DNA from 2 places in the Streptomyces sp. NPDC016851 genome. Region 2 is predicted to be linked to the other one. Evidence: riboswitches for the same ligand, from Rfam matches in the RefSeq annotation. Region 2 holds a riboswitch; the other holds the start of a gene.
The links. A riboswitch is a leader RNA that binds a small molecule or an ion and turns the genes downstream of it on or off. The one in region 2 is predicted to bind glycine.
Positions count from the first base shown of each region.

Region 1 (7,257 bases), on a different contig from region 2:
GCTCGGGGTGGGCGTCAGCGGGCTCGCCGACTACACCCAGGAGGATCTCTTCGCGCAGGCGGCAGGGGAGCGGCCGGAGGCGCAGGGACCGCTCGAGGAGGACGCCGTGGCGCCGGCCGAGGAGCAGCCGGCGCTCGCCGAGCGGCGGTGGCCCGCCGGGCACGACGTACGGCACGCCCTGTTCGGGCACGGATGGGTGCAGGGAAGCGGTCTGGGGCGGGTCACCGTGCGGTTCGAGACGCCCGGCTCCGAGCCCGGGCGGGTGCGGACCTTCCGGGTCGACGATCCGGACCTGGAGCCGGCGGATCCGTTGCCGCTGGTGTTATCAAGCCCGGGGGAGAGTGGTGGTGGGCCGGAGGGTGGGGCCGGGGCTGTGGGGGTGGGGTCCGCTGCCCCCTAGACCGGCCGGTCGGGGCTTCAGGCCGTCTCGTCCGTGCCCGCCAGCTTGCCGAAGTCGTGGTCGGGCAGCGGGGGAGGCGCGGCGACGTCGAGGCCGTAGTGGTGGTAGAGCTGCAGTTCCTGTTCGGGGGAGAGGTGCCGGCCCACGCCGAAGTCGGGGGCGTCCTTGATCAGGGCGCGGTCGAAGGGCACGTGGAGGGCGCCGTCGATCAGTTCACTCGGTTCGAGCGGGACGAAAGCGTCCCTGCTGAACAGGCCGGTCCGTATGGCCGCCCACTCCGGCTCACCGGTGGCGTCGTCGAGGTAGACCTCGTCGATCGTGCCGATCCTGGTTCCGTTGCGGTCGAACGCCTTGCGGCCGATCAGGTTGCGCGGATCGGTATCGGTTCGCACGGGCCCTCCACGTAGTCGCAACTCATCCGTGAACACTACAAAACGGCACAATCGGGGAGGCGGCCACTCGAAGGTTCGTGCGTTGACCGCGCTGGTACGCTGGCAGCGGCTGCTGACCCCGTGCGGGAGAGTCCTCCAGACACCATCGGAGGCGCCGAAGGAGCAAATCCTCCCCGGAATCTCTCAGGCACACGTACCGCACGGACGAGGTCACTCTGGAAAGCAGGGCGGGTGTCGACGGCTTCCGCTCTCACCGACGGTGAAAACCGGAGGCCTTCGGGCGATCCGGTGAAGCTCTCAGGTCGAGATGACAGAGGGGGAGGCCGTTCGGGTACCCGTGCCGTGGTGCCCCTCGAAGGTCGTGTCAGACCAGGAGGCCTCCGCAAATGACCGCCCATCGCATCCCGCTCTCCGAACTCGAAGAGGCAGTTCCCTTCGAGCAGCGTCACATCGGCCCCGACCACGAGGCCCGCGCCAAGATGCTCGCGCAGGTCGGCTACGGCTCGCTGGACGAGCTCACGGCCGCCGCGGTCCCGGCCGTGATCAAGAGCGCCGAGGCGCTGGACCTGCCGGGCGCCCGCAGCGAGGCCGAGGTGATCGCCGAGCTGCGCTCCCTCGCCGACCGCAACCACGTCCTCGGCTCCATGATCGGACTCGGGTACTACGGCACGTTCACGCCGCCGGTCATCATGCGCAACGTCATGGAGAACCCGGCCTGGTACACGGCCTACACGCCGTACCAGCCGGAGATCTCGCAGGGACGGCTCGAGGCGCTGCTCAACTTCCAGACCATGGTCGCCGACCTCACCGGACTGCCCACCTCCGGTGCCTCGCTGCTCGACGAGGGCACCGCGGCCGCCGAGGCCATGGCGCTGTCGCGGCGGCTCGGCAAGAACAAGAAGGGTCTGTTCCTGGTCGACGCGGACGCGCTGCCGCAGACCATCGCCGTGATCCAGACCCGGGCCGAGCCGACCGGCGTCGAGGTCGTCGTCGCCGACCTCGGCGAGGGCATCCCCGCCGAGATCGCCGAGCGCGAGATCAACGGCGTGCTGATCCAGTACCCGGGCGCCTCCGGAGCCGTGCGCGACATCAAGCCGGTCATCGACCAGGCGCACCAACTCGGGGCGCTCGTCACCGTCGCCGCCGATCTGCTCGCGCTGACGCTGCTGAAGTCGCCCGGTGAGCTCGGCGCGGACATCGCCGTCGGGACGACGCAGCGCTTCGGTGTGCCGATGGGCTTCGGCGGTCCGCACGCCGGCTACATGGCGGTCAAGGACAAGATGGCGCGCAGCCTGCCCGGGCGGCTCGTCGGCGTGTCCGTGGACGCCGACGGGAACAAGGCCTACCGACTGGCGCTCCAGACGCGTGAACAGCACATCCGCCGCGAGAAGGCCACCAGCAACATCTGCACCGCCCAGGTGCTGCTCGCCGTCATGGCGGGCATGTACGCCGTCTACCACGGCCCGGAGGGCCTGAAGGGCATCGCGCGGCGCACCCACCGGTACGCCACGGTTCTCGCCGCCGGGCTCGCGAACGGCGGGGTCGAGGTCGTGCACGGCTCCTACTTCGACACCGTGACCGCACGCGTCGCCGACCGGGCCGCCGAGGTCGTGGCCGCCGCGCGGGAGAACGGGGTCAACCTCCGTCTCGTCGACGCCGACCACGTCTCGATCGCCTGCGACGAGACGACCACGCGGGCCCAGCTGCGTGCCGTGTGGGCCGCCTTCGGGGTCGAGGGGGTCATCGAGGCGCTGGACGCGACCACGGAAGACGGGCTTCCGGACGGTCTGCTGCGGACCGACGAGTACCTGACGCACCCCGTCTTCCACCAGCACCGCTCCGAGACGGCGATGCTGCGCTACCTGCGCCGGCTGGCCGACCGCGACTACGCGCTCGACCGGGGCATGATCCCGCTGGGCTCCTGCACCATGAAGCTCAACGCGACCACGGAGATGGAGCCGGTCACCTGGCCCGAGTTCGGGCAGCTGCACCCCTTCGCGCCCGCCGAGCAGGCCGGGGGGTACCTCAAGCTCATCCGTGAACTGGAGGACCGTCTCGCCGAGGTCACCGGGTACGACAAGGTCTCCCTCCAGCCCAACGCCGGGTCGCAGGGCGAGCTGGCCGGTCTGCTCGCCGTCCGCGGGTACCACCGGGCCAACGGGGACGAGCAGCGCACCGTGTGCCTGATCCCGTCGTCCGCGCACGGGACCAACGCCGCGAGCGCCGTGATGGCGGGCATGAAGGTCGTCGTCGTGAAGACCGCCGACGACGGCGAGATCGACGTCGAGGACCTGCGGGCCAAGATCGAGCAGTACCGCGACGAGCTGTCGGTGCTGATGATCACGTACCCGTCCACGCACGGTGTGTTCGAAGAGCACGTCTCCGAGATCTGCGCGCAGGTGCACGAGGCGGGCGGGCAGGTCTACGTCGACGGGGCCAACCTCAACGCGCTCGTGGGGCTCGCCAAGCCGGGGCACTTCGGCGGTGACGTCTCGCACCTGAACCTGCACAAGACCTTCTGCATCCCGCACGGCGGTGGCGGCCCGGGCGTCGGTCCGGTGGCGGTGCGTGAGCACCTCGCGCCGTACCTGCCGAACCACCCGCTCCAGCCCGAGGCGGGCCCGGAGACGGGTGTCGGCCCCATCTCCGCGGCGCCGTGGGGTTCCGCCGGCATCCTGCCGATCTCCTGGGCCTACGTCCGGCTCATGGGAGGCGAGGGGCTGAAGCGGGCCACGCAGGTGGCGGTGCTCAGTGCCAACTACATCGCCAAGCGCCTGGAGCCGCACTACCCGGTGCTCTACACCGGCCCCGGCGGGCTCGTCGCACACGAGTGCATCATCGACCTGCGGCCGCTGACCAAGGCGACCGGGGTGAGCGTCGACGACGTCGCCAAGCGGCTGATCGACTACGGCTTCCACGCGCCGACGATGTCGTTCCCGGTGGCGGGGACGTTGATGATCGAGCCGACCGAGTCGGAGGACCTGATCGAGCTGGACCGGTTCTGCGAGGCCATGATCGCCATCCGCGCGGAGATCGAGAACGTCGGCTCCGGTGCGTGGCCCGCGGACGACAACCCGCTGCGGGGCGCCCCGCACACCGCCGGGACGCTCGCCGGGGAGTGGGAGCACGCCTACAGCCGTGAGGAGGCCGTCTTCCCGGCCGGGGTCTCGGTCGCCGACAAGTACTGGCCGCCGGTGCGCCGCATCGACCAGGCCTTCGGCGACCGGAACCTGGTCTGCTCCTGCCCGCCGCTGGACGCGTACGAGGACTGACCGACCGGACAGGTCGGACGGGAGGGGCTCCGCGGTGCGGGGCCCCTCCCGTCATTCGGCGGCGAGGGACACCTCGGTCGACTTGATCAGGGCGATGACGGGGGTTCCGGCCGAGAGGGCGAGGTCGTCCGCGGCGTCCCTGGTGATCACGGCGGTCAGTTCACCGCCGTCGACGGTGACCCGCACGGACGCCATGGCGTCGCCGGTCGCGATGTCCGTGACCGTGCCGGGGAGCCGGTTGCGGATGGACAGGCCCTCGACGGGGGCGGTGGCCAGCGAGACCTCCGTCGACTTCACCAGGGCCCGCACGGCGGCGCCCGGCGCAAGGCCGAGGTCGTCGGCCGCCTCGCGGGTGATCGCCGCGGTGAGGGCCTGGCCGCCGGTGAGGCGGACCCTGACCGTCGCCATGGCCCCGCCGGGCGTGACAGCGATGACGGTGCCGGGAAGCTGGTTGCGGATGCTCAGGCTCATGGGGGCACGGTAGCCCGGCGAGTTCCCTATGCCGGGTATGCGTGAGTCTGCGTCGCTTTGACCGTCGCCCAGACCGGGGCGCCGGGACGCAGGTCGAGTTCGGCCGCGGCGACCGTGGTGAGGTCGGCGGTCAGGGGGAGTTCGCCGGTGAGGTCCGCGCGGATCTGGTCGCCGTGCGTCTCCAGTCCGGCGACCTCGCAGTGCCAGAGGTTGCGGGCGCTGGAGCCCGTGGGGCGGTCGCGGTACAGCGTCACGGCGCCGGGCGGGAACGCCACGAAGGCCGGGCCGGAGAGCTCTTCCGTGGTCGTGATGGCCGGGCCCGCGTCGAGCCGGACGGTGTGGCCCTCGGCCCTTCCCCGGTAGAGGTTGAGGCCGACGAGCCGGGCGATGTAGTCCGTGCGGGGGTGGCGGGCGATATGCGAGGGCGTGCCCTCCTGGACGACGTGGCCGTCCTCGACGACGACCAGACGGTCGGCCAGCACCATGGCGTCCAGCGGGTCGTGCGTGACCAGGACGGCCACGGCCTCGAACTCGGCGAGGTGGCGCCGCAGTTGGGCGCGCACCTCAAGACGGGTACGGGCGTCGAGCGCGGCGAGGGGCTCGTCCAGCAGCAGCAGCCGGGGCCGGGTGGCCAGGGCCCGGGCCACGGCCACGCGCTGCGCCTGGCCTCCCGACAGACGGCGGGGCTTGGCACCGGCGTGGTCGGCCAGACCCATCCGGTCCAGCCACTCGGCGGCCTGGGCACGGGCCTCGGCCTTGCTCGCACCCCGGCAGCGCGGACCGAAGGCGACGTTGTCCAGGGCGGTCAGATGAGGGAAGAGCAAGTAGTCCTGGAAGACGACACCGACCGGGCGGGACTCGGGTGGCGTGGCGTCCAGCGGGATGCCGTCCAGCAGTAGATGACCCGATGTGAGAGGGGTGAGCCCTGCGAGGGCGCGCAGGGCCGTGGTCTTGCCGGCGCCGTTCGGGCCGAGCAGGGCGACGACGTCCCCGGGGGCGGCGGTGAGTGCGACGTCCAGGCGGAAGGGGCCGCGGTCGACGACGAGATGGGCGTCGAGGCCTTCCGAGAGGAGGGCGGGTGCCGTGCCGTCGCGGCCGGTCGTCTCGGTCATGAGAGCCACGTCCAGGGTGTCGAAGGGCCGGTCCGGGACATCACGACGCCGTCATCCAGCGGTCGCGCAGGGCCGCCAGGACCGCGATGGACACCGCCAGCAGGACCAGGCTGAGGGCGATCGCCGCCGCCGGGTCGTTCTGCAGGGCCAGGTACACCGCCAGCGGCATGGTCTGGGTGCGGCCCGGGAAGTTGCCCGCGAAGGTGATCGTCGCGCCGAACTCGCCCAGGGCCCGGGCCCAGGCCAGTACGGCACCGGCCGCGATGCCCGGCGCGATCAGCGGCAGGGTGACCCGGCGGAACGCGGTGAAGCGGGAGGCGCCCAGGGTGGTGGCCGCCTCCTCGTAGCGCGGGTCGGCGGCCCGCAGGGTGCCTTCCACGCTGATGACGAGGAACGGCATCGCCACGAACGTCTCGGCGAGGACGACACCCGTCGTGGTGAAGGGCAGGGTGATCCCGAACCAGGAGTCGAGCCACTGCCCCATGACGCCGTTGCGCCCGAAGGCGAGCAGCAGGGCCACACCGCCCACCACCGGCGGCAGCACCAACGGCAGCGTCACCAGAGCCCGTACGAACCCCCGGCCGGGGAACCGTGCACGGGCCAGCAGCCAGGCCAGGGGCACGCCGACGACCAGGCTCAGGCCCGTCGCCGCCGTGGCGCAGACGAGCGACAGCCGGAGTGCCTCCCACACCTCGGCGCTCGTCAGCTGCTCGGGGAGGCTGCGCCACGGCGCCCGTACGAGCAGGGCGATCAGAGGCAGGAGCAGGAACGCCAGGCCGATCAGGGCGGGCACCAGCAGGGGCACCGGCACCGAGCGGGTCCGGCCGCGGTGGCGATCGCGGCGGGGTCGGCTTTCCAGCGTGTCGGTCACGGCTTGAGGAACCCGGCCCCGGACAGCACCTTCTGGCCCTCGGGGGACCGCACCAGGGCGACGAACGCCTTCGCGGCCTTGGGGTTGGGCGCGTTCTTGAGCAGGGCGATCGGATAGTCGTTGACGGCCTCGGCCGACTCGGGGAAGTCCACGCCGTCCACCTTGTCACCCGCCGCCCGCACGTCGGTCCGGTAGACGACGGCCGCGTCGGCCTCCTTCAGCTCGACCTTCGTCAGGGCGCTCTTGACGTCCTGTTCGTACGAGACGGGGGTCAGCTTCAGGCCGCCGGTGTCCAGTGCCTTCTGGGCGGCGGCACCGCACGGCACGGTCTTGTCGCACAGGACGACCTTGAGGCCGGGCTCGGTGAGGTCCTTCAGGGAGGAGATCCGGTCGGGGTTGCCCGGCGGCGTGGCGATCTCCAACTGGTTGCGGACGAAGGTGACCGGCGTGCCCGTCGCGTCCTGTTTGGCGGTCACGGTCGCCATGGTCTTGGTGCTGGCGGCGGCGAAGACATCGGCCGGGGCGCCGCCGGTGATGCTCGCGGCGAGGGTGTCGCTGCCGCCGAAGTTGAAGGTGACCTTCGTGCCCGGGTGCTGCTTCTCGAACTTCCTGCCCAGGGCCTCGAAGCTCTCCTCCAGGGAAGCGGCGGCGAACACGGTGACCGTGCCGGAGGGTTTCGCGGAGGAGGAGCCCTTGTCCGAGCCCGTGGCGGAGGAGCAGGCGTTCAGAGTCAGCAGCG
Region 1 covers NZ_JBVHEP010000022.1:10,246-17,502, forward strand. The annotation lists partial or broken gene ACZ3I3_RS29920 (DNA polymerase IV) at 1-499, shown strand, start outside; gene ACZ3I3_RS29925 (PRC-barrel domain-containing protein) at 418-792, opposite strand; glycine riboswitch at 906-1,001, shown strand; gene gcvP (aminomethyl-transferring glycine dehydrogenase) at 1,179-4,064, shown strand; gene ACZ3I3_RS29935 (TOBE domain-containing protein) at 4,116-4,535, opposite strand; gene ACZ3I3_RS29940 (ABC transporter ATP-binding protein) at 4,562-5,647, opposite strand; gene ACZ3I3_RS29945 (ABC transporter permease) at 5,688-6,518, opposite strand; gene modA (molybdate ABC transporter substrate-binding protein) at 6,515-7,257, opposite strand, start outside.
Region 1: another riboswitch for glycine. It lies ahead of gcvP (aminomethyl-transferring glycine dehydrogenase); the one in region 2 lies ahead of gcvT (glycine cleavage system aminomethyltransferase GcvT).

Region 2 (7,257 bases):
GTCGGGCTCGAAGAGGCGGACCCGGCCGCCGCTCGCGGGGCCGTCCAAGGGGGTCCGGCCGGCCCGGCAGAGCTCGGCCACCGCGGGCGGCGGGAGGGGTATGCCGACGACGCCGCCCGGGTTGACGGCTATCCCCGCGTGCGGGGGCAGGCCGCGGGCGAATTCCACGGCGGGCGCGATCGTGTACGACATGTGGGAGCCGACGACCTGGCGGAACTGCTCCTCCGAGCTGAACACCGGTACGTACGCCTGGCCCTCGATCTCGATGCCGGGCAGCTCGAGGGGACCGCTCTGCGGGCCGCCGCCGCTCGGCAGGGGGACCCAGACGAAACTCCGGCCGAGCACCTCGACGATCCGCCCGCCGGCCGACGGCCCGGCCCCGAGGGAGGCCGAGAGCACCTCCTCCAGTTCGTTGCCGGGCCATCCGCCGTGCGGGTGGGTCTGCGTGTGCGCCGGGAAGTCCGCGGAGAAGTCCGCCGGGAAGTCCATCTGCCTACCGCCTGCCTGGAACCACTGCTGTGGCTCAAAAGGCTAGCGGCTCCCCGGCCGCCGGCGGTCAGCCCGTGAAGCCGATCCGGCGCAGGGTGCCCGCCGCGTCCCGGTCGACGAGGATCGCCGAGCCGCAGCCCGCGGGCAGTTCGCCCCGCTCCACGGAGCGCAGCAGGCGGTTGGCCGCCGCGCGGTGGCGCAGGAACGCGTACCGCGAGACGCCGCGGCCCCGGTCGCGCTGGCCGGCCAGGGCCTCCTCGGGGGTGACGTCGAGCAGGAGCAGATGCAGGGTGCCGCCCCGGCGCCGGGCCTCGCGGGCCAGCCAGCGGCGGACCCAGGCCTGGGTGCCGCAGTCGTGCACGACGACGCCCTCGCCGGTGCGCAGGGCGCGCCGCAGCCCGGCGTAGTGGGCGAGGCGGACGAGCGGGCGGTAGACCCCGTACGGCAGGAAGCGGGGCATGCGGCTGTCCCAGCGGTCGCGGGCGTCCTGGGAGTCGATGCGCCGGCCCGGCACGGTGCGCCGCATCAGCGTGGACTTGCCGCTGCCGGGCAGGCCCGTGACCACGACGAGGTCGCGGGGGCCGAAGAGCAGCGCGTGCGGGCCTCGGCCTTCGCGCTCGCGCAGATCGCGGACGACCGGCACCGGCAGCGGGCCGCAGGCCGCCCGTGCCGGAACGGCCGGCTGCTCGGGCAGCGCGACGCCCGATGTCGTGGCGTACGCGGTGGTCCTGTTCACCGTGATCGTCCTCCCCTGGGGCCAGGTACGAGTCCCATCCCCGCTGAGTGTAAAGAGAAGGTAATGCCCGATGTCTCTGGTTTTAGTCCTCTTCCCGCAACAGCCCTGCTACAGGGTGCTGCCCCTGCCGCCCCGCGACAATGCGTGCAATGATGTGCGCGCCAACTGCATACCGGCCGTTTGAATCCGCGCGGGAGAGTTCCCAGCACCGCTGACGCTGGGGCGCCGAAGGAGCAAGTCCCTCCCTTGAATCTCTCAGGCCCCGTTACCGCGCGGGCGAGGCACATCTGAAAAGCGGGCCATCCCCTGTCGCCGAGGCGGCGGGCGTGGCTCCACCCAAGGTGCAAGCCGTGTCCCCCGTGGTCATGGCGAACCTCTCAGGTTCCGATGACAGATGGGGAGGAACGACCTCGCCCGTCATGCCCTTGGAGACGACCGACCGATGAGCAGTACGCCACTGCGCCACACCGCGCTCGATGCCCTGCATCGTTCGCTCGGCGCGACGATGACCGACTTCGCCGGCTGGGACATGCCCCTGCGCTACGGCTCCGAGCGCGACGAGCACAACGCCGTGCGCACGAAGGCCGGGCTCTTCGACCTCTCCCACATGGGGGAGATCACCGTCACCGGCCCGCAGGCCGCCGCCCTCCTCGACCACGCCCTGGTGGGCAACATCGGCGGCGTCAAGCCCGGCCGCGCCCGCTACACCATGATCTGCCGGGCCGACGGCGGCATCCTCGACGACCTGATCGTCTACCGGCTGGGCGAGACCGAGTACATGGTCGTCGCCAACGCCTCCAACGCCCAGGTGGTCCTTGACGCGCTGACCGAGCGCGCCGCCGGCTTCGACGCAGAGGTGCGCGACGACCGGGACGCCTACGCGCTGATCGCCGTGCAGGGCCCGGAGTCCCCCGGGATCCTGAGGTCCCTCACCGACGCCGACCTCGACGGGCTGAAGTACTACGCCGGTCTGCCCGGCACGGTCGCCGGGGTCCCGGCCCTGATCGCCCGCACCGGCTACACCGGCGAGGACGGCTTCGAGCTGTTCGTGAAGCCGGAGCACGCCGTCGAGCTGTGGCAGGCCCTGACCAAGGCCGGCGAGGGCGCCGGACTGGTCCCCTGCGGACTGTCCTGCCGCGACACGCTGCGCCTGGAGGCGGGCATGCCGCTGTACGGGCACGAGCTGAGCACCTCGCTGACGCCCTTCGACGCCGGGCTCGGCCGGGTGGTGAAGTTCGAGAAGGAGGGCGACTTCGTGGGGCGCGAGGCCCTGCGCGAAGCCGCCGCCAGGGCCGAGCAGAACCCGCCGCGCGTGCTGGTCGGGCTCGTCGCCGAGGGCCGCCGGGTCCCGCGCGCCGGGTACGCGGTCGTCGCCGGCGGCGAGGTGATCGGCGAGGTCACCTCCGGCGCCCCCTCCCCCACGCTCGGCAAGCCGATCGCGATGGCCTACGTGGATCCCGCGCACGCCGCGCCCGGCGCGACCGGCGTGGGCGTGGACATCCGGGGCAGTCACGAGCCGTACGAGGTCGTGGCGCTGCCGTTCTACAAGCGCCAGAAGTAGACACTGGCCGTCGGGCCGCACCAGCGGCCCCGGCACATCACGGCGCTCACCAGCAGTCCCCTTCATCAGCACTCCCGCGCGTACAGGAGAATCCAGGCCATGAGCAACCCCCAGCAGCTGCGTTACAGCAAGGAGCACGAGTGGCTGTCGGCCGCCGAGGACGGCGTCTCGACGGTCGGCATCACGGAGCACGCGGCCAACGCGCTCGGCGACGTGGTCTTCGTCCAGCTCCCCGAGGTCGGTGACACGGTGTCCGCGGGCGAGACCTGCGGCGAACTGGAGTCGACCAAGTCGGTGTCCGACCTCTACTCCCCCGTCTCCGGTGAGGTCACCGAGGTCAACGAGGACGTGGTGAACGACCCGTCGCTGGTGAACTCGGCCCCCTTCGAGGGCGGCTGGCTGTTCAAGGTGCGGGTCGCCGAGGAGCCGGGCGACCTGCTCTCCGCCGACGAGTACACCGCGTTCTCCGCCGGCTGAGGAGTCATAGCCGTATGTCCGTCCTGAACACACCCCTGCACGAGCTCGACCCGGCCGTGGCCGCCGCGGTCGACGCCGAGCTGCACCGGCAGCAGTCCACGCTCGAGATGATCGCCTCGGAGAACTTCGCCCCGGTCGCGGTCATGGAGGCGCAGGGCTCGGTCCTCACCAACAAGTACGCCGAGGGCTACCCGGGCCGCCGCTACTACGGCGGCTGCGAGCACGTCGACGTGGTCGAGCAGATCGCGATCGACCGGGTCAAGGAGCTGTTCGGCGCCGAGCACGCCAACGTGCAGCCGCACTCGGGCGCCCAGGCCAACGCCGCCGCGATGTTCGCGCTGCTCAAGCCGGGCGACACCATCATGGGTCTGAACCTCGCGCACGGCGGGCACCTGACCCACGGCATGAAGATCAACTTCTCCGGCAAGCTCTACGACGTCGTCGCCTACCACGTGGGCGACGACGGCCGGGTCGACATGGCCGAGGTGGAGCGGCTGGCCAAGGAGTCGAAGCCGAAGCTGATCGTCGCGGGCTGGTCGGCCTACCCGCGGCAGCTGGACTTCGCCGCGTTCCGCCGGATCGCGGACGAGGTCGGCGCGTACCTGATGGTCGACATGGCGCACTTCGCCGGGCTCGTCGCGGCGGGGCTGCACCCGAACCCCGTGCCGCACGCGCACGTGGTGACCACGACCACCCACAAGACGCTGGGCGGCCCGCGCGGCGGTGTGATCCTCTCCACGGCCGAACTGGCCAAGAAGATCAACTCCGCCGTCTTCCCCGGTCAGCAGGGTGGTCCGCTGGAGCATGTGATCGCGGCCAAGGCCGTCGCCTTCAAGGTCGCGGCCTCGGAGGACTTCAAGGAGCGCCAGCGCCGTACGCTGGAGGGTGCCCGCATCCTGGCCGAGCGTCTGGTGAAGGACGACGTCCGGGGCGTGGGCGTGGACGTCCTGTCCGGCGGCACGGACGTGCACCTGGTCCTGGTCGACCTGCGCCACTCGGAGCTGGACGGCCGGCAGGCCGAGGACCGCCTCCACGAGGTGGGCATCACGGTCAACCGGAACGCGATCCCGGACGACCCGCGCCCGCCGATGGTGACGTCCGGCCTGCGGATCGGCACACCGGCCCTGGCCACCCGCGGGTTCCAGGCCGAGGACTTCGCGGAGGTCGCGGACGTCATCGCCGAGGCGCTGAAGCCGTCGTACGACGCCGAAGCCCTCAAGGCCCGGGTGAAGGCCCTGGCCGACAAGCACCCGCTGTACCCGGGTTCGACCACATAACGAAGAAACCTTTCAGGGCGCCCCGTTCCGCGTGGGGCGGGGCGCCCTGAAACCCTGCACCACCCCTTGCACCACCCCCGTAGTCAGGAGTCCCCCGTGGCCATCTCGGTCTTCGACCTGTTCTCGATCGGCATCGGCCCGTCCAGCTCCCACACCGTCGGCCCGATGCGCGCGGCCCGGATGTTCGCCCGGCGGCTGCGCAACGAGGAGCTGCTGGCCCCGGCCGCGAAGGTCCGCGCGGAGCTCTACGGCTCGCTCGGCGCCACCGGCCACGGCCACGGCACGCCCAAGGCGGTGCTGCTCGGCCTGGAGGGCGACTCGCCGCGCACGGTGGACGTGGAGAAGGCCGACGAACGGGTGGAGACGATCAAGGCCGGCGGCCGGCTGAACCTGCTGGGCGAGCACGAGATCGCGTTCTCCTACGACGACGACATGGTCCTGCACCGCCGCAAGACCCTGCCGTACCACGCCAACGGCATGACGCTGTGGGCGTACGACGCCTCGGGCGCCGAGCTGCTGACGAAGACGTACTACTCGGTCGGCGGCGGCTTCGTCGTCGACGAGGAAGCGGTCGGCGCGGACCGCATCAAGCTCGACGACACCGTGCTGAAGTACCCCTTCCGCACGGGCGACGAGCTGCTGCGGATGGCCCAGGAGACCGGCCTGTCCATCTCGGCGCTGATGCTGGAGAACGAGCGGGCCTGGCGCACCGAGGAGGAGATCCGCGCCGGACTGCTGGAGATCTGGCGGGTCATGGAGGCGTGCGTGGCGCGCGGCATGTCCCGCGAGGGCATCCTGCCGGGCGGTCTGAAGGTGCGCCGCCGGGCCGCGAACACCGCCCGCAAACTGCGCTCCGAGGGCGACCCGAAGGCCCTCGCCATGGAGTGGATCACCCTCTACGCGATGGCGGTCAACGAGGAGAACGCGGCCGGGGGCCGGGTCGTCACCGCCCCGACGAACGGCGCGGCCGGCATCATCCCGGCCGTCCTGCACTACTACATGAACTTCGTGCCCGGCGCCGACGAGGAGGGCGTGGTCCGCTTCCTGCTCGCCGCGGGCGCGATCGGCATGCTCTTCAAGGAGAACGCCTCCATCTCGGGCGCCGAGGTCGGCTGCCAGGGCGAGGTCGGCTCCGCCTGCTCCATGGCGGCGGGCGCGCTGGCCGAGGTCCTCGGAGGCTCCCCGGAACAGGTGGAGAACGCGGCCGAGATCGGCATGGAACACAACCTGGGCCTCACCTGCGATCCCGTGGGCGGCCTGGTCCAGATCCCCTGCATCGAGCGCAACGGCATGGCCGCGGTGAAGGCCGTCACGGCGGCGCGCATGGCGATGCGCGGCGACGGCTCCCACAAGGTGTCCCTGGACAAGGTCATCAAGACGATGAAGGACACCGGCGCGGACATGTCGGTCAAGTACAAGGAGACGGCGCGGGGCGGGCTGGCGGTCAACATCATCGAGTGCTGAGGGCATGGGCCCTGACCAGCGCGTTCGTGCCTTTCAGTGCTGGCGAGCCCTTCCTGCTCACGCGGCGGAAAGTCCCTGGAACTTACTGGGGCACGTCAGGCCCTGCTCACTCTCTCTCCCCCCCCGCGATCTGGCGCACTTGGTCATGAACTGGCGCACTTGGTCACGACAGGGGGAAGGACGGGTTGTGCGGCCCGAACCGGCCGGAACGACGCGGCGACCTGAAATCGGAAATGCGCCGATCGGGTTCTCAGCGGCGTCAGACCGCCTGGCGCGCGGAATTTCAGGCGGGCCGAGACCAGGTCCGGCGAGGCGAGCAAAGCAGTGCCGGGTCGCAGCGCGCCGACATGTCGGTCAAGTGCAAGGAGACCGCGCGGGGCGGACTCGCCGTCAACACCATCGCGTGCTGACGGCCCGCGCGGCGCCGGGCGGCGGCCGCCGTGGTCGTGGCGGTCCCGGCGGAAGCCGCTGTCGCCGCCCCTGCCGGTGAGGCGCGTCAGCTCGTCGAAGGCGGGGCCCAGGCGTGGGGCCCGCGGTCACCTGGCCGCCTCGCGGACCTCCGCGACGGCCGCGGGCAGGTCGGCCGGGTCCTCGGTGACGACGACCGCCACGACGGTGTCCGTGCCGGGCCAGTCCTCGGCGAGGACGACCCGCGGGCGCGCGAGCGCGGCCACGGCCACCTCGCCCGCCGGGCGCCCGGCCCGGGGCAGCAGCACCATGGCCGCGCCGCGGCTGGGCTCGGGGGTCTCGCCGGGCAGCTCTCCGCCGGTGAGCAGGGCGAGCAGCGCCTCGTACGGCCGGACAGCCCCCTGGTGCGCGTACGGGATGAGGTGGGAGTTGATCAGGTCGCCTCCGAGCCGTCCGCCGACCTCCAGGACGACGGGGCCCGCGGAGCCGCGCCGCAGGTCGACGTGGAACCCGCCGGTCCTGAGGCCGACGGCGAGCACGGCCTGCTCAGCGGCCCGCATCAGGTCCTTGACCTGTATGTCCGTCAGGGCGGAGGGGACAGCCGTGGCCCACGACGGGGACAAGGGCCCGTCGACACTCTTGTCGGTGACGCCCAGGATCCGCACCGTGCCGTCGGAGACGACACCCGAGACGGAGTGCTCGGAGCCGTCGACGTACTCCTCGACGAGGAAGTCGCCGGTCCCTGAGTAGTTGGCGGCCGTGAGCGCGAACACCTCGTCCAGGCCGGTGTCCTGGGTGATCAGCGCCATGCCGCGGCCGCCGGAGCAGTGGGCGGGCTTGAACAC
Region 2 covers NZ_JBVHEP010000009.1:283,130-290,386, forward strand. The annotation lists gene ACZ3I3_RS17295 (enhanced serine sensitivity protein SseB) at 1-489, opposite strand, end outside; gene ACZ3I3_RS17300 (AAA family ATPase) at 557-1,225, opposite strand; glycine riboswitch at 1,407-1,506, shown strand; glycine riboswitch at 1,507-1,629, shown strand; gene gcvT (glycine cleavage system aminomethyltransferase GcvT) at 1,668-2,786, shown strand; gene gcvH (glycine cleavage system protein GcvH) at 2,886-3,263, shown strand; gene glyA (serine hydroxymethyltransferase) at 3,278-4,540, shown strand; gene ACZ3I3_RS17320 (L-serine ammonia-lyase) at 4,637-6,004, shown strand; gene ACZ3I3_RS17325 (ATP-grasp domain-containing protein) at 6,541-7,257, opposite strand, start outside.